4 regions of the Actinoplanes sp. NPDC023801 genome follow, and region 3 is predicted to be linked to each of the others. Evidence: riboswitches for the same ligand, from Rfam matches in the RefSeq annotation. Region 3 holds a riboswitch; each other region holds the start of a gene.
What was found. Region 3 has a riboswitch for cyclic di-AMP ahead of AB0G04_RS38495 (transglycosylase family protein). Riboswitches for the same ligand answer to the same signal wherever they lie in the genome.
Positions count from the first base shown of each region.

Region 1: it holds a riboswitch for cyclic di-AMP, as region 3 does, so the genes downstream of both, AB0G04_RS17830 (transglycosylase family protein) here and AB0G04_RS38495 (transglycosylase family protein) in region 3, are expected to answer to the same signal.
Region 2: it holds a riboswitch for cyclic di-AMP, as region 3 does, so the genes downstream of both, AB0G04_RS21550 (hypothetical protein) here and AB0G04_RS38495 (transglycosylase family protein) in region 3, are expected to answer to the same signal.
Region 4: it holds a riboswitch for cyclic di-AMP, as region 3 does, so the genes downstream of both, AB0G04_RS12615 (NlpC/P60 family protein) here and AB0G04_RS38495 (transglycosylase family protein) in region 3, are expected to answer to the same signal.

Region 1 covers NZ_JBFAAI010000008.1:257,335-261,634, forward strand. Annotated here, with positions in the region: gene AB0G04_RS17810 (ATP-binding protein) at 1-349, opposite strand, end outside; gene AB0G04_RS17815 (response regulator transcription factor) at 353-1,012, opposite strand; gene AB0G04_RS17820 (peroxidase family protein) at 1,329-1,727, shown strand; tRNA gene AB0G04_RS17825 (tRNA-Arg) at 1,805-1,877, shown strand; gene AB0G04_RS17830 (transglycosylase family protein) at 1,889-2,443, opposite strand; cyclic di-AMP (ydaO/yuaA leader) riboswitch at 2,443-2,616, opposite strand; gene AB0G04_RS17835 (saccharopine dehydrogenase NADP-binding domain-containing protein) at 2,852-4,039, shown strand; gene AB0G04_RS17840 (GNAT family N-acetyltransferase) at 4,254-4,300, shown strand, end outside.
Region 2 covers NZ_JBFAAI010000011.1:220,604-224,903, reverse strand. Annotated here, with positions in the region: gene AB0G04_RS21560 (ABC transporter permease) at 1-545, shown strand, start outside; gene AB0G04_RS21555 (ABC transporter ATP-binding protein) at 538-1,308, shown strand; gene AB0G04_RS21550 (hypothetical protein) at 1,370-2,404, opposite strand; cyclic di-AMP (ydaO/yuaA leader) riboswitch at 2,403-2,619, opposite strand; cyclic di-AMP (ydaO/yuaA leader) riboswitch at 2,826-2,959, shown strand; gene AB0G04_RS21545 (hypothetical protein) at 2,964-3,986, shown strand; gene AB0G04_RS21540 (glycoside hydrolase family 65 protein) at 4,045-4,300, opposite strand, start outside.
Region 3 covers NZ_JBFAAI010000035.1:46,373-50,672, forward strand. Annotated here, with positions in the region: gene AB0G04_RS38490 (MFS transporter) at 1-824, shown strand, start outside; gene AB0G04_RS38495 (transglycosylase family protein) at 945-1,502, opposite strand; cyclic di-AMP (ydaO/yuaA leader) riboswitch at 1,500-1,674, opposite strand; gene AB0G04_RS38500 (CPBP family intramembrane glutamic endopeptidase) at 1,785-2,762, opposite strand; gene AB0G04_RS38505 (GNAT family N-acetyltransferase) at 2,877-3,380, shown strand; gene AB0G04_RS38510 (hypothetical protein) at 3,392-3,679, shown strand; gene AB0G04_RS38515 (beta-galactosidase) at 3,719-4,300, opposite strand, start outside.
Region 4 covers NZ_JBFAAI010000005.1:150,374-154,673, reverse strand. Annotated here, with positions in the region: gene AB0G04_RS12625 (BlaI/MecI/CopY family transcriptional regulator) at 1-327, shown strand, start outside; gene AB0G04_RS12620 (M56 family metallopeptidase) at 324-1,232, shown strand; cyclic di-AMP (ydaO/yuaA leader) riboswitch at 1,373-1,497, shown strand; gene AB0G04_RS12615 (NlpC/P60 family protein) at 1,514-2,503, shown strand; gene AB0G04_RS12610 (MarR family winged helix-turn-helix transcriptional regulator) at 2,660-3,076, opposite strand; gene AB0G04_RS12605 (epoxide hydrolase family protein) at 3,130-4,194, shown strand.

The DNA.
Region 1 (4,300 bases), on a different contig from region 3:
CGATCTCGTCGTCACCGTCGCCGGGGTTGATCCGGTATCCGAGGTTCTGCGGCCCGACACTCGTGATCGCCGGCACCAGCTGGCGGAACGGCTGGAGCGTCCAGCGTGCCGCGGTCCGGGCCACCACGAGCAGGGCCAGGAAGGTCACCACGAGCGCCGCCATGATCTGCCAGCCGTCGTGCCGGGCGACCGCCTCGCAGACCGCGGAGCGTTCGGGGCCCGGTCCGCACACCACCGCTCCGGCGGTCCGCAGCCGGCGCAGCAGCACCTCCAGGAGGCCCGGCGCCGTGACGCCGGCCAGGAAGGCGGTCGCGCAGACGACCATGGCCCGCCGGCTCGGGGCGAGCACCCGTCACCGTCCCAGCCGGTAACCCACGCGCGGCACGGTGTGGATGACCGGCGGCTCGCCGAGCTTCTTGCGCAACGTCATGATCGTGACGCGGACCGAGTTGGTGAACGGGTCGGCGTTCTCGTCCCAGGCCTGTTCGAGCAGTTCCTCGGCGCTGACGACCTGTCCGCCGGCGCGCAGGAGCACCCGGAGCACGGCGAACTCCTTCGGCGTGAGGTTGAGGGTCAGCCCGTCCCGTGAGGCGAAGTGCCGGGTCGTGTCGAGCAGCACCCCGTCCTGTTCCAGCACCGGTTTCAGCGGCGCCGCCGAACGCCGGGCCAGCGCCTGCACCCGGGCCACCAGCTCGGCGAACGCGAACGGCTTGGTCAGGTAGTCGTCGGCGCCGAGGCCGAGCCCTTCGACCCGGTCGCGGATCCCGGCGGCGGCGGTCAGCAGGAGCAGGCGCGTCGCGGTGCCCGAGTCGACGGCCCGGGTGCACACCTCGTCGCCGGTGACGCCCGGCATGTCGCGGTCCAGGATCGCCACGTCGTACCGATTGACGCTCATGCGCTGTAACGCACTGTCACCGTCGTAGACGACGTCGACCGCCATCGCGAACTGCCGTAGCCCGTCCGCCACGGTGTCGGCGAGGATCCGCTCGTCATCTGCCACCAACACCCGCACGTTGTGTAACCCCCGTCGATGGCAGCACTGATCCGGCAGCCACGATAACGACCCGGAGGCAACCCGGCGGTATCCATCGCGTGGCCACGATCACCGGCGTCTCGTTTTCTTTACTCATTCCAGAAAAGCAGTGCAGACTTCACGCCGGCTGATCGCTCGCTACCCGGAGGACTCCGACTCGCAGGACTGGTGGCCCGCCGACTTCGGCCACTACGGCCGCTCATGATCCGGATGGCGTGGCACAGCGCCGGCACCTACCGGACCTTCGACGGCCGCGGCGGCGGAGGCTCCGGCGAGCAGCGCTTCGCACCGGGACATCCGTGACACGTTCGGCCGGATGGGCATGAACGACGAGGAGACCGTGGCGCTCATCGCCGGCGGCCACACCTTCGGCAAGACCCACGGCACCGGCCCGCACGGCGTCTTCACCGGCACCCCGGGCGTGCTGACCAACGACTTCTTCGTCAACCTGCTCGACCTCGGCATCACCTGGTCGGCGACCGACCCCGACGGTGAGACCTTCGAGGGCCGTGACCGCCGGACCAGTGAGGTCAGGTGGACCGCCACCCGGGCCGACCTGATCTTCGGGTCGAACTCGGTGCTGCGCGCGCAGGCCGAGGTCCACGGCAGCGACGACGCCAAGGAGAAGCTGGTCACCGACTTCGTCAAGGCGCGGGTCAAGGTCGCGAACCTGGACCGTTTCGACCTCGCCTGATCAACCGCCGGTTCTTGCCGGGGCCCGGGTCGGCCGCGCCGATCCGGGCCCCGGCTGCTGGTACCCTCAGCAACGTCGGGCTCGTAGCTCAGTGGATAGAGCAACCGCCTCCTAAGCGGTAGGTCGCGCGTTCAAATCGCGCCGGGCCCACTTCTGCACTTCTAAAGCTTCAAGCGCTGCCCCACCCGCAGGTGGTGCGGGCTGTGCAGGACGTGCGCGTTCGTCCGGTAAAGGGCTCGCCACCCACCCCGGACGTCGTGCCGCGCCGCGATCCGGGCCAGCGTGTCGCCACGCCGGACGACGTAGGTGCCGCCGGAGGCCCTTGTCGTCCGGTTCGACGACACCGACCGCACACTGCCGCGGGACGCCGCCTTGAACGCGTTGCGCCGGCCGCAGTGCGGCCACGCTCCCAGTCCCTGACCGCGCAGCACCCGTTCGGCGATCTGGATCTGTTCGGACCTGGTGGCCCGGTTCGCGGTGCTCGCGTACCTCGTACCGCCGTAGGCCCGCCACGTGCTCCGGCTGAACTGCAGTCCCCCGTAGTAGCCGTTCCCGGTGTTGATGCTCCAGTTGCCCCCGGACTCGCATCGTGCGATGGCATCCCAGTTGATCGAGGCAGCCGCCGGTTCGGCGGGCCCGGCCAGGGCCACACTTCCGGCGAGGCTCGCGGCCATCAGGCCGACCGCGCGGTGGAGCTGCTGACGAATCTGAACCATGAGCTTTTCCTCCACGCCTACGAGGTCAGCTGTCGGGTTCGGGCAGAGGTGCCCGGCCGCCGTCGGCGGCTTCACCCCGAGGCGCCGTAGCGCCGAGGAACTCTTGGGTCCCCCGCTCCATGCCTGGGTTTCGTTGAACCGTGGCCGACGGCTGGACTCGGCGTTTCCGGCCACGGTGCCCGCCTTCTCGCGGGCTGCGACTTGCCGCGCTCCGAGGTAACGCGAGACGCGGCAATGGAGTTGTAAGTCACAAATTAGCGGCTTTGATCTTCCTTTGTGTGGATATTGCGCTGGTTTCGGCGCGGCGCACCGGGTTCCCAACCCTCCACCGAGGGTGCACAATCGGCAGCCATGAGCGAGCTCGCGAGCGAATCATCCGGCACGGACGATCAACCGCAGGAATTTGACGTGATCGTTTACGGCGCCTCGGGTTTCGTCGGCGCGCTCGTGGCGCGGCACCTCACCGGACACGCGCCGGAGGGCACCCGGATCGCATTGGCCGGTCGATCCGCGGAGAAACTCGAGCGTCTGGGACTGAACCTGCCCGTCGTGATCGCCGACGCGGACGACGAGCAGGCGCTGACCACGATGGCCGCCCGCACCCGCGTGGTGGTGACCACCGTCGGGCCGTACGCGAAGTACGGCAAGCTGCTGGCCCGCGTCTGCGCCGAAACCGGCACCGACTACGTGGACCTCACCGGTGAGGTGCTCTTCGCACGGGACAGCATCGACGAGAACCATGAGACCGCCCGGCGCACCGGAGCCCGGATCGTGCACTCCTGCGGCTTCGACTCGATTCCGTCCGACATCGGAGTGCACGTCCTGCATGCGCAGGTGGCGGCGGACGGCGAAGGCGAACTCACCGACACCACACTGGTCGTCACCCACCTGCGCGGCGGTTTCAGCGGCGGCACCATCGACTCGATGCGCCACCAGGTCGACGTGATGAAGAAGGACTCCCGGCTGCGGCGGATCGGTGCCAGCCCGTACTCGCTCAGCCCCGACCGCGGGTCCGAGCCGGACCTCGGCCGCCAGCCGGACATGCCCAGCATGCCGGCCTCGGATGTGGACCCCGGTCTCCGCGGCCACCTCGCGCCGTTCGTGATGGCGTCCTACAACACCCGGGTCGTCCGGCGCAGCAACGCGCTGCGCGGCTGGGCGTACGGCCGCCGGTTCCGCTATCGCGAGGTGATGCGGGTCAAGAACGCGTTCGCCGCCGCGGCCCTCAAGACCGCACTGAGCGCCCTGGTCGTCGGCTTCGCGGTGCCGCCGCTGCGGTTCGTCCTGGATCGTGTCCTGCCGGCACCGGGCGCCGGGCCGAGCGAGGACGTCCAGCGCAACGGACACTTCACCATGGACATCGTCACGACGACGACAACCGGGGCACGCTACCGGGCGCGGGTCAAGGCCAAGGGCGATCCGGGGTACGCCGCGACGGCCGTCATGCTCGGCGAATCCGCTCTGGCGCTGGTGTTCGACCGCGATCGGCTGCCGAAGATCGGCGGTGGCGTGCTCACTCCGGCGACCGGCATCGGCGACGCACTCGTCGACCGGCTGCGCGCCGCCGGACTGGAGATCACCGCCCAGCGGATCTAGCCCGGGCCACCACGTGGAAGACGTGCCAATGCTTCGGGCCGCTGAACGCGGCGCCGGGCCCAGTGCTCGTCCGCGCCCATCGGTGCCGACATGGTGCGATTTTGCCGCCCGAAAGGGTGTCCGTGATCCGACCGGTTGACGGTAAGGAATCGTGCAGGCTTTCCGGCCGGTCGCCACTAGCACCAAAGCCGGTCTTACCGGCACGATTGGAAAGGTGACCATCAGCCCGCTGCCCTACCCGCTGAGGCTGGCGGGCCCCGG
Region 2 (4,300 bases), on a different contig from region 3:
GGCAGAACACCATCGTCGGCAACCTGGGCCTGATCCGGGCGTTGCACTTCCCACGGGCCAGCCTGCCGCTGTCCGCCGTAGTGGTCGAGACCCGGAACTTCATCGTCGCCCTCGTCGTGCTGATGGGCATCGTGCTGGTGACCGGGGAGCCGCTCACCCTCGAGTGGCTGCTCGTCCTGCCGGCCCTGCTCCTGCAGTCGGTCTTCAACACCGGCCTGGGCCTGTTCATGGCGCGCTACGGCTCCAAGTTCCGCGACATCCGCCAGCTGGTCCCGTTCATCATGCGGTTCTGGCTGTACGGCTCGGCCGTGCTCTACCCGGTGACCATGTTCCGGAACGTGCTGTCCGGCTGGCAGCTCCAGGTGGTCGAGGCGAACCCGATGCTGATCTTCATCGAGCTGATGCGCCACGCGCTGCTCGAGGGCGCACCCCTGGCCAACCCTCCAGCCGTGCTGTGGATCCAGGCGACGCTCTGGGCGGCTGTCGTCGGCATCGGCGGTTACGTCTACTTCTGGCGCGGAGAGAAGGGTTACGGCCGTGGCTGACAACGAGCGCGTCCCCACCGTCGTCGCCGACGACGCCCACATCATCTACAAGATCCACCAGGCCGGGGCGGGCAGCACCAGCCCGGTCGCCAGCTTCAAGCGTCTCGCCACCCGCGGCAAGAACGCGAACATCCGCGAGGTGCACGCGGTCAAGGGCGTCAGCTTCGTCGCCTACAAGGGCGAGGCGATCGGCCTGATCGGCACCAACGGCTCGGGCAAGTCGACGCTGCTGCGGGCGGTGGCCGGGCTCCTGCCGGTGTCCCGTGGCGCGATCTACGCGGCCGGGCAGCCCTCGCTGCTGGGCGTCAACGCGGCCCTGATGAACGAGCTGCCCGGTGACCGCAACGTCGAGCTGGGCTGCCTCGCGATGGGTATGACGCCGGCCGAGGTGAAGGCCCGCAAGGACGAGATCATCGAGTTCTCCGGCATCAACGACAAGGGCGACTTCTCCACCCTGCCGATGCGGACCTACTCGTCCGGCATGTCGGCCCGCCTGCGGTTCTCCATCGCCGCCGCGAAGAAGCACGACGTGCTGCTGATCGACGAGGCGCTGGCCACCGGTGACGCCAAGTTCCGCAAGCGCAGCGAGGAGCGGGTCCGCCAGCTTCGCCGCGAGGCCGGCACGGTCTTCCTGGTCAGCCACAGCGAGCAGTCGATCCGGGACACCTGTGAGCGGTGCATCTGGCTGGAGGCCGGCGAGATCCGCGCCGACGGCCCGACCGCCGATGTGATGAAGGAGTACGAGGCCTTCTCCCGCCGGTAGGCGACCTCATACGAATGGCGCGCCCCGCTGGGTCAGCGGTGCGCGCCATTCGTGTGCGCTGCTAGTTGACCGACAGATGCACGTGGTTGGTGTGGTCGCTGGACGGGTCGCCGCCCGCCCCGCTGTACGACTTCCAGCCACTGCTCGGCAGCCAGATCCGGCGGTACCAGATCACGTAGAGCACGTTGAGATCGTCGGCGTTGTTGATGAAGTAGTTCGCCAGCCGATCGCCGTACGTCTTGTCGGCTCCGGTGGCATCCCCGCCGAACGTGCCCTTCTCGGACGAGAAGTCGCAGGCCCGGCCCTTGGGGTGCTCACCGCTGTTCTGGGTGCGCCAGCACTTGGTGAACCGGGTGAACCCGTCGGCACGGGCCTCCTTGTAGGCGTGCAGGAGGGTCGGGGTGACGCAGCCGCCCGTCCCGGTCGGGTCGGTCTCGCTGCAACCGCCGCCCCCCGGGCCCGGCGCCGCGTCGGCGCTGCCGCCGCCGTCGGACGATGAACCGGCGTCGTCACCCTGGTTCGCGGCCTTCAGCGCGGCCTCGGCCTGCTGCTTCTGCTTCGCCATCACGGTGACCTGCTTCTGCTGGTCCTTGATGGCGATGTCGATCGCGCTCTTGGCCTTCTGCTGGGTTTCCCGGGTGGTCTTCAGATCCTGGATCGCGCGGTTCTGGTCGGCCGCGACGACGGCCAGTGTCTCGGCCTTGTCCAGGAAGCCCTCGGGGCTGCTGGAGTTGATCAGAGCGGCCATCGGGCCGGCCCGGCCGGTGGCGTACGCCTGGGCCGCCATCTCGTCCAGCGCCTGCTGCTGCGGGCCCAGGGCGGCGTCCAGCCGCTTGAGCTCGGCGGTCAGCTTGGCCTGCTGCTCCTTGGACGTCTTCAGCTTGGCCTTGGCCTCGACGAAGCCCTTGGAGGCCTTCTCGAGCTTGTCGATCAGGGAGGCGGATCCGCCCTCACCGTCGTCACCTGAGTCGCCGGGGGCGGCGAACAACCGGGGGGCCGCGGTGGCCGGCGTCGGGGCAACGGCCAGTCCGCACGCGGCGACGAGCAGCGCCAGCAACGCCGCTAATCGCCGCGCAGTGTTCTGCTGCACAGGCATTTCCTTCCGTCGGCCGCCGGCCGGGTTAGCTGACGGGTTCGGGACGAAGGAAATCCCTACCGCTGTGCGCGGATTCACCCCGGGAATGCGGCTTGTTCACGACCTGCCCCGAGCTTCGCTCCCGGCGGGTCGGTGACGGCGTCCGCACCGTCGCGAATAAGTCACATCATTGGATCCCCGGCTCGCCATTTACGGCGATTAGGCGGCGGCACCCATACGGGAACCGCACCGACCATACCTACTCGATCGACAGATCGACAGTTCTCGCACAGCTGGCAATGACCCCGACACGAACGGTGACAGAATTACGGAAAGTCGTTGATCGGTAACACTTTTCGCCGTTCCTCGGGTCTGATCCACGGCGATATCTCGGGTAAGCTGACCGCCGGTCCTGCCAGGACGGCACCGCCCCCGAGTTGCCGGCAGGCCGCCGCCCAATCGCCGAAAGGCGAGCCGGGGAACCAGGTCACTGGGGTGTATCCGCAGTTTGCGGTAGGGATTGCTTCCGTCCCGAACCCGTCAGCTAACTCGGTCGGCGGTGACACGGAAGGAACTGTTGATGACCGCAAGTCCCCGCCGGTGGCTGATTCTTGCCCTGGCACCGCTGGCGGCTGCCGTGATGCTCATGGCGCCCTCGTCTCCGGCCTCGGCCGAGCCCGGCGGTTCCTCGACCACTGCTCAAGAGCAGGAGCAGGATGACGACGCGCTTCTCTCCGATGTGATCGAATCCACAAACCGGCGATATGTCGCTGCCAAGGCGGCCGTGGAGAAGTCCACGAAGACGCAGACGCAGCTGGCCAATCAGATCAAGCAGGCCGAGGCCCGGCGCAACGCGCTGATCCCTGAGGTCGATCAGATCGCCAAGCAGCAGTACATGACGGGCAATCTCAGCACCGTCAGCTACCTGCTGAAATCGAACTCGTCGACCAACTTCATGGAGAAGGCGGTCTCGCTCGAGGAGATCAACCGGCTGCACGACGCCAAGTTGAACGAACTCAACCAGGCCGTCCGGACCATCACTGAGAGCAAGAAGCGTCTCGATGCCGAGGTCAAGCAGCAGCAGCAGGACGCCGCGCTGATGAAGAAGCAGAAGGACCAGGCCGCGGACGCGTTCGCGCTGGTCGGTGGCAAGGGTGTCACCAAGGGCTTCGTGGTTGCCGACTCGCCGGACGCGGCTCCGGCGCCGCGCAACTCCAGCGGCGGCTTCTCCTCCGAGGGCTGCACCGAGAAGGACCCCACCACCGGCGGCTGTGTGACCAAGCGCACCCTGCACATGTACAAGGAGACCAAGAAGGCCGGCTTCAACATGTTCGTCGGTTGCTACCGGCCCGGTGGCCCCTACGAACACCCGAAGGGCCGGGCCTGCGACTGGTCCCTTCAGAAGAGCGGCTTCTCCAGCTACGACACGGACAAGGAATTCAAGTACGGCAACGACTTGATGGCGTTCCTGGTTCGTAACGGCGACCGGCTCGGCATCTACTACGTGATCTGGAATCGGAAGATCTGGTTCCCGGCCAACGGCTGGAGCGACTACCACGGGGCCAGTGCGCACACTGACCACGTACACGTCTCCATGCTTTAACGGCAGACAGCGAGAAGGCCCGCCCCCGGGAAGGGGGCGGGCCTTCTTTCGTCCGTGCTCAGTGCACCGCGCGACGCACCGGCGCCCGCCCGTGCGGCTGAGCCGGTGCCGGGCCGGCCGGCACCCCGGCCGGGATCGGCATGGTCACCGGGCGTACCTGGGTCACCTCCAGCTCCTTGCCGTGATGCAGCAGGGTGAGGCGGGCCTGGCCGCCACCGTTGCGCAGCGAGTACGTGACCTCGTCGGAGGTCACGTTCACGCGCAGCCGCAGGCCGCGCCAGAGCAGCGAGAACTCCAGGTTGTTGATGCGGCTG
Region 3 (4,300 bases):
CGTCCGGGTTGATGCTCGGGATCTACACGATCGTCAAGGTCGAGCAGTACGGCTGGACGGCGGCGCACACCCTCGGCCTCGGCGCGGTGTCGCTGGCCCTGCTCGCCGGATTCGTGGCCCGTCAGGCGACCGCCGCGCAGCCGCTGATGCCGCTGCGCATCCTGCGCTCCCGTAACGTGGCCGGCGCCAACATCGCCCAGATGCTGTCGCTGTCGGCCATGTTCGCGTTCCAGGTTCTGGTGGCCCTGCACATGCAGAAGGTGCTCGGCTACGGCGCCCTCGAGACCGGCCTCGCGATGCTCCCGGCCGCGGTCGGCATCGGCACGGTCTCGCTGTTCGTGTCGGCCCGGCTGAGTGCCCGGTTCGGCGCCCGGACCGTTCTGCTCACCGGCCTGACGCTGCTCATCGCCGCGATGGTGCTGCTCAGCCGCATCCCGGTGCGGGCCGGGTACGTCACCGACCTGCTCCCGGTGATGCTGCTGATCTCCGGCGGCGGCCTGGTGCTGCCGGCGCTCGCGACGCTCGGCATGTCCGGCGCCCGGGAGAGCGACGCCGGCCTCGCTTCCGGGCTGTTCAGCACCACACAGCAGGTCGGCATGGCGATCGGCGTCGCGGTGCTGTCCACACTGGCCGCCTCCCGCACCGAGAACCTGCTGGCAGCGGGCCACTCCTCGGCCGCGGCCCTGACCGGGGGCTACCGGCTCGCCTTCACCACGTCGGCGGGTCTGCTGGCCGCCGCCCTGCTGGTCAGCGTCCTCGTCCTGCGGCGGGGGCCTGGCGCCGCGGTACCCGCATCCGCCGGCGCTCCCTCCACAGCGGCCTGAGACGGCGCCCGCCCACCGTCCGGCCAGAACTCAGCGCCGTCTTCCCGTCCGGGATACCGCGCTGGGGTCTGGCCGGATCGGTCGGCGAGCATACCGATCACCCGGCGATCAGGACCGGAGTCAGAGGCGGATGCGCTGGCCCGCGAAGATCAGGCCGGGGCTCTTGAGACGGTCGGAGTTCAGCGCGTAGAGCGTACGCCAGCCGCCCTTGACCTTGTACTTCCTGGCGATGCCGGCGAGGGTGTCCCCGGAGCGGATCACGTAGGTCCGGCCACTGGCCTTGGACGGGGTGGCCTTCTTCTTGGCCGCGGTGCTCGTCCTCTTGTAGACCCCGGCCTTCTTCCCGCAGGTCGGCCACGGCTTCAGGCCACGCTTGGCGTAGAGCTTGTTCGCGATGGCGATCTGCTCGGCCTTGGTGGCCTTGTCGGCGGTGGGCGCGTATCTGCCGCCGCCGTTGGACTTCCACGTGCTGCGGCTGAACTGCAGGCCGCCGTAGTACCCGTTGCCGGTGTTGATGTGCCAGCGGCCGCCCGACTCGCACTTGGCGACGACGTCCCAGTTGACCTGGCGGGCCGCCTGGGCGGGGCTTGCGGGGGCGAGCAGGATGCCTGCTCCGGTTACCGAGGCCGTGGCCAGAACCAGGGCGAGGCGCACTCGTCCACTACCGATCCGAGACATGGATTTCCTCCACGCCTGCGAGGTGAGCTGTCGGGTTCGGGCTGGAAATGGCCCGGCCGTTCACACGGCTTGACCCCGAGGCGCGTCACACTCGCGCCGTGGAGATTGGGTCCCCCGCTCCTGCCGTCCGATTGCGTCTGTGGGCGGCGGCAGGATTCGGCGGTCCGTCCACAGTGCCCGCGTCGCGGGACGGCCCGACGGTAACCACGTCGATGGGCGGGTAACCAAGCGAAGGACCCCGGATAGTGACGTTCTTCTCAGTATTTGCCCGCTTTGATCTTGTTAGCGCCCTGAAATGCCGGAAACGGGGGTTATTCCGTTCTGATCTGAATAATGGGTATTCAGCGGGGCAATGATCGGGGTGGCGGTGAGCAGATCGCGGCGGCGGGCCAGCCAGAGGATCACGGCGGCGAAGCCGATCAGGACCGGTGCGTCCACGACGACCGCCTGCCACGGCATGTCGGCCGCCGTCTCGTCCAGAGAGAGGTCACCGAAAGCGGCCGACAGCACGCTGCCGATCAGGTTGTTCATCACATGCAGCGCGATCGCCGCCTCCAGGCCGCCGGTACGGACGGTCAGCCAGCCGGTCACCACGCCGAAGACGACCAGGTCGGCGAAGCCCCACGGAGTGCCCCACCCGTGCAGGGCCGCGAACACCGTCGCCTGCACCACGATCGGGAGCCACGGGCTGCGCAACCACGCGCCGATCCCCTGCAGCAGCCAGCCGCGGCACACGTACTCCTCGGCCGCCGCCTGGAAGGGAACGACCACGAGCAGGACGGCCATCGAGATCAGGAACGGGCCCCAGCCGGCGAGCGGATCGTCCAGTCCGGCATCCTCACCACCGGTGATCACCGACAACGCGGTGCCGCCCGCGATGAAGACCACGATGGCGACCGCGGCGACCGGCAGGCAGATCATCAGCCAGCGCCAGCGGATCCGGCCCGCCACCGACGACAGGGTCCCGGCCGGCCGCTCCTGGATCCAGCGGGCCGCGAGGAGCGCGAACGGCAGGAACACGGCGATCAACAGGAATCCGAGGGTCAGGTCGGGCAGCGGGCCGAAACCGGGCATGCCGTCCGGCCCGTCGGGGCGCCCGGCGATCTCCGCCGCGACGGTGTAGACCCCGTAGCCGACCACCATCACCAGGAATCCGCCGAGGACGATGAACAGGGTGCCCAGCACGGTGCGCCACCAGCGGTGCCCGGCGGTGCGGGCCAGCCGGTGGTAAGGGGTGCCCGGCGGTGGAGGAATCATCATGAGGAGAATTTTCGTGTCCGGCAGCCGTGCGCGGATCTGGCCGCAGCCGGATACGCATCCCTAACCTCGGATATAGACGTGCCCGCCACCTGACCCGCGGGCAGAATGCCGATCATGGAACCACCCGAGATGATCAATGCCGGTGAGCTCGTCCTCAAGCGCTGGGAACCGGAGTGGTCCGGCGAACTCGCCGCGGCTGTCCAGGAGTCGGCACCCGAACTGCGGCCGTTCCTGCCGTTCGCGGCCGGCGACTACGGACTTGCCGAGGCGCGGTCCTACACCGAGCGTTCGGTGACGAGCTGGGCGGAGGGCACCGAGTTCAACTACGCGATCTTCACCTCGGTCGGTGACCTGATCGGCTCGATCGGCCTGATGACCCGTCCCGGCCCGGGCGCGCTGGAGATCGGCTACTGGCTGCGCACCCCGTGGACCGGCCGCGGCCTTACGACCGCCGCCGTGCGGGTGCTGACCCGCGTCGCGCTGACCCTGCCCGGCATCGAGCGCGTCGTCATCCGGCACCATCCGGCCAACGCCGCCTCGGCCGCGGTCGCCACGAAGGCCGGTTTCGCCGAGGTCGCGCGGGACGGCGACGACGTCGTCCGGGAATTCCGGCCGTAGGGTCCGTCCGTATGGAGACCACCGACGACGGGCGCTACGTGGTGATCAACGGGCGTCGGTGGCGCGCCACCGACCCGGAGATACCCGACGAACCGGCCGCCCGCCTGCGCAAGGCGCTGATGGCGGCCCGCCGCGACGTCGGTGCGGCACTGCGCGCCGGGCGGGACCCGGCGCCCGCCCGGGCCCGGGTGCAGGCCGCCAAAGTGGCACTCGGGGAACGCGGCACGCCGTGGTGGGAGCAGTCCGCCGACGAGCGGCGCGAACGATGGGAACAGGGACTGCGCGATCTCGGCGCCTGACCGGCTCGACGGTGCAGGAGCGGGAATCCGGCGGCGACGTCAGGGAGCGGGCACGACCACGACACCGCGGCCCGGCAGCGCGGGCGGGGCACCGGGCAGCTCGGAGAGGCCGACCGGCTCGTCGGTGCGGTTGATCAGGAAGCGGACCGGGCCGCGGATCGCGAGCTCCACCCTTCCGCGCAGGCCGGCCGGCAGTTCGCTGACGACACCGGCCGGCGTGAGCAGGTCCTCCAGGATCAACCCCAGGCCTTGCGGCCCCAACCGGGTCGAGACGTACGCCGCGGAGCCGTCACCCACCGAGCGGCGGGTGACGGCAGCGCCGCCGTCGGCGTAGGCGGCCAGCACCTTCACGGCCGGATCGGTGACCTCGACCCGCTCCGACCACAACGTGCCGGACGCGCCGTTGGTCAGGGGCACCGCCGTGCCGTCCGGCAGCGGTGCGAACTCCTCCACCCGGATGCCGAGCAGATCCCGCAGAGCCCCCGGATAGCCGCCGAGCCACACGTGGTCGTTCTCGTCGGCGATTCCGGAGAAGTAGGTCGTCACGAGGTGGCCGCCGCGTTCGGCGTACGCCTCGAGGCGCTGCCGCAGCGAAGCCGGCACCAGGTGCAGGATCGGGGC
Region 4 (4,300 bases), on a different contig from region 3:
ATGACGAAGTTGTGGGACGCGGGCGAACCGCTCACCGTCCGGCAGGTGCACGAGCTGCTCAGCCGGGACCGTGACCTGGCGTACACGACCGTGATGACCGTGCTCGACCGGCTCGCCAAGAAGGGCCTGGTCACCCAGCAGCGCGCCGACCGCGCCTACCGGTACGCCCCGGCGCAGACCCGCGAGGAGATGACCGCCGGGGTGATGCTCGACGCGCTCAGCGCCACCCCCGACCGGGACGCCGCTCTCGCGTACTTCATGGGGCAGTTGCCCCCGGAGGCGCTGCGGGCCGCGATGGAGAAGGCCGCCCGTAACATCGAGCGGTGACCGCCCTCCTGCTCGGTGCCCTCGGGCTGACGCTCTCCCTGGCCGCGCCGAGACTGCTGGCGAACGCCCGGTGGACCGACCGGGCGCCGGTCGCCGCGATCCTGCTCTGGCAGTCGCTCACGCTCACCGCCGTGCTCTGCGCGCTCGGCGTGGTGCTGGCCGCGCCCGAGGAGATGTCCCGCGAGGCCGGAGCCCGTCATCCCGAGGTGGTCGCGGCCCTGCTGTTCTCCCTCGCGGTGGCCGCCGTCATCGTGATCCGGCTGCTGATCTCGCTGGGCCGGGTCAGCCACCGCGCGCGGGCCCGGCGCGCCCGGCACCGGATGCTCGTCGACCTGCTCGACCGGGTGGAACGCCACGACGACCTGGGCGGCGAGGAGGTACGGGTGCTCGACGGCCCGCTGCCGCTTGCCTACTGCGTGCCCGGCCGGCACCCGCGGGTGGTGCTCAGCGACGGGGTCCTGCGCGTGCTCGACCGGGAGCAGGTGGACGCGGTCCTCGCCCACGAACGCGCCCACCTGCGGCACCACCACGAGCTGGTGATGGAGTCGTTCACCGCGTTCTACCGGGCGGTGCCGGGACCGCTGCGGTCGAAGGCGCCGCTGGACGCCGTGCACCTGCTGCTCGAGATGGTCGCCGACGACGCCGCCCGGCGCCGGGCGGGGACGGCGCCGCTGCGTACCGCGCTGGCCCGCCTGGCCGACGCCGTCCCCCTGGCGGAGGAGGTGACCGCCGACCCCGAGGGTGAATCCCGGCGTCGCCGGCTGGCCCGGCTGGACGGCCCGGAGCGGAGTTCGGCGGTCCTCACGGTGGCGGCCGCGGCCGGGGCGGCGGGTCTGCTGGTGTTACCCACCGTGATCGTGGTGGTGCCCTGGCTGGCGCGGGCCATGGACAGCTGGCCGTTTTAGACCACCCAGCGTGAACTTAACCGTGCGTACAGTTCGCCGGGGTGTGCGACCTTCATTTGCCGCCTTGATCCGAGTACGGTGGTCCCCGGTTCGACCAGCCCCCCATCGGTCACCCGGCCGATCTGGCGAGCCACCGCCTAATCGCGCCATCGCCTGATCGCGAGCCGGGGAACCGAGCACCTGGGGTGAAGCCGCGGCGACGCGGCCGGGCAGACTTCCCGCCCGAACCCGTCAGCTAACCCGGTCGGCGGCTGAACGGGAAGAAAGGAAGACGCACCAGCGTGAAACGGATTGGCGCGCGTCGCGCCGGCCTCGTGCGCATCGTGCTGTGCGCGGCGGCCGCGGCCGGCATCCTGGTCACGGGACCGGCCGTCGCCCATGCCGAGCCTTCCCCCGCGGAGATCGAGAAAAAGATCGACAAGGAGTGGAACGAGCTCGAGCCCGTCATCGAGGACTACAACGGCACCCACGCCAAGCTGGTCAAGCTGCGCAAGCAGCAGAAGGACCTGGCGAAGACCCTCGCCCCGCTGCAGGCCCAGGTGGACAAGGCGATGGTCCAGGTGAAGGGTCTCGCGGTCGACGCCTACATGCAGGGCCCGCCGGGCACCATGAACGCGATGATCCTGACCGGTTCGCCGACCGGCTTCGTGGACAAGCTGACGCTTCTCGATCAGCTGTCCGCCAACCGGAAGGCCTCGATCGCCGAGGTCGCCAAGCTTCGCGACAAGTACGCCGCCGACAAGGCGACCGTCGACAAGCTGGAGTCCGAGATCGAGGTCCGGGACACCGACCTCGCGACCAAGAGGACGGCGATCGAGAAGGAGATCACCAAGCTCCAGAAGCTCCGTCTCGACGCCTACGGCGATGTCGACGCGAGCGACGGGGAGCTGCGCACCGGCCCCTGCCCGGTCGCGTACACGAACGACAAGGGCGGCCGCGCCGCCCAGAAGGCGTGCGACCTGATCGGCAAGCCCTACGTCTTCGGCTCGAACGGCCCGAACACCTACGACTGCTCGGGCCTGACGCAGGAGGCCTGGGGTGCGGTCGGCGTGCACCTCGAGCACTACACGAAGGATCAGTGGGGCTCCACCAGGGCGGTGAGCCGGAGCGAGCTGAAGCCGGGCGACCTGGTCTTCTACTACTCCGATGTGCACCATGTCGCCCTCTACATCGGCGGCGGCAAGGTGGTGCACGCGCCGCGCACGGGCGACCACGTGCGGATGGCCACCATCGACCGGGGACCTATCGCGGGCTATCGACGCCCGGCCTAGAAACCCCATGCGGAAAGGTCGCCGTCCTCGGACGGCGGCCTTTCTTCATTTCGTACGGGCCACATTTCGTACGGGCCACGAAGGTAACCGGCCCGCGCCCGCGAGCCGGGCGGTCCGCCCCGGCGGGACACGCGACCGCCGAGCTTGAGCGATCCGTCACCGGCTGTGGTGCTCCAACAGCCTGCGCAGCAAGCCGGTGAGCTGTTCCCGTTCGCCCGCCGAGAGCGGCGCCAGCAGCTCGTCCTGGATCGCATCCGCCCGTCCGCTCAGCTCGGCCCCGCGCTCCTGCCCGGCGGCGGTGACCACGACCACGTTGCGCCGCCGGTCCGCCGGATCCGGTGCCCGCTCCACGAAACCGGCCGACTCCAGTTCGTTCAGGGCTCCGACGAGGTCGCTCAGGTGGATCCCGGTGCGCCGCCCGAGCGCTGCCTGACTGGCCGGGCCGTCCGTGATCAGCGACGCCAGCAGCCGGTAGTGACAGCCCTTCGCCCCGGCGGCCGCGAAACCGCCGGCGACGAGCCGGTGCGCGTGCACGGCGGTCTGGGAGAGCAGCCAGCTCGGCAGGTGATCCACGTGACGACGATATCATTCGACGGGCTAACGTTAGTCGGACTAACGTTAGCCGTATGAACGATTTTCGGGTGCACGTCCCGCAAGCCGACCTCGACGACCTGGCCGCGCGCCTCACCCGTACCCGATGGCCCGAAGAAGCGCCCGAGGAGTACGGCATCACCGTGGCCCGGGTGCGCGCACTCGCCGGGCATTGGCTCGAGTTCGACTGGCGCGCCCACGAGGCCGCGCTCAACGCCGTACCGCAGCAGGTCACCGAGATCGGCGGTGACCGCGTCCACTTCTTCCACGCCCGGTCCGCCGACCCGAACGCCCTGCCCCTGCTGCTCACCCACGGCTGGCCCGGCTCCACGGTGGAGTTCCTCGACGTGCTCGGACCGCTCACCGAGTACTTCCACGTGGTGGCCCCGGCAATCCCCGGCTTCGGGCTCTCCGGCCCGACCGGCGGCCGCTGGGCAATCCAGCGGGTGGCCGAGGCCTGGGCCGAACTGATGTCCCGGCTCGGATACCGGCGCTACGGCGCCCAGGGCGGCGACTGGGGCTCCGGCATCTCCCGGCTGCTCGCCACGGTCGCTCCCGAGCGGGTCATCGGCGTGCACGTCAACTACCTGCCGACACCCGGCTCCCCGGACGGGCTCGGACCCGAGGATCAGGACCGTCTCGCCCGGACCATGCGGCTGGCCGCCAACCGGCACCCGCACCAGATCCTGTTCGCCGCGACCCCGCAGACCCCCGCGTACGCCCTCAACGACTCACCGGCCGGACTGCTCGCCTTCATGGCCGAGAAGTTCGACACCTGGGCCGACCCGGCCACACCGGTCCCCGACGACCGCATCGTCGCGAACATCGCCCATCACTGGCTGTTCCGTACCGCCGGCTCGGCCGCACGTCTGATCAAGGAGAGCGGCCTCGGCGGACCGCTCCCGGCCTGCCCGGTCCCGCTGGCCGTCGCGGTTCTTCCCCGTGACATCGTCCAGTCGATCCGCCCGCTGGCCGAGCAGCGCGAGACGATCACCCGCTGGACCGAGTACCCCCGTGGTGGCCACTTCGCGGCCCTGGAGGTGCCCGGCCTCTACACCGCCGACGTGACCGAGTTCTTCCGCACCCTGACAAACCGCTGACCCCCGGCTGTCGCGCACCGCTGTCTCAGCAGCCCCCGAAACAGCGGCACAGTCCAGCCGCAAAGGCCCGGCTGTGCGCCACTGTTGTCTCAGCTGCGCTGAGACA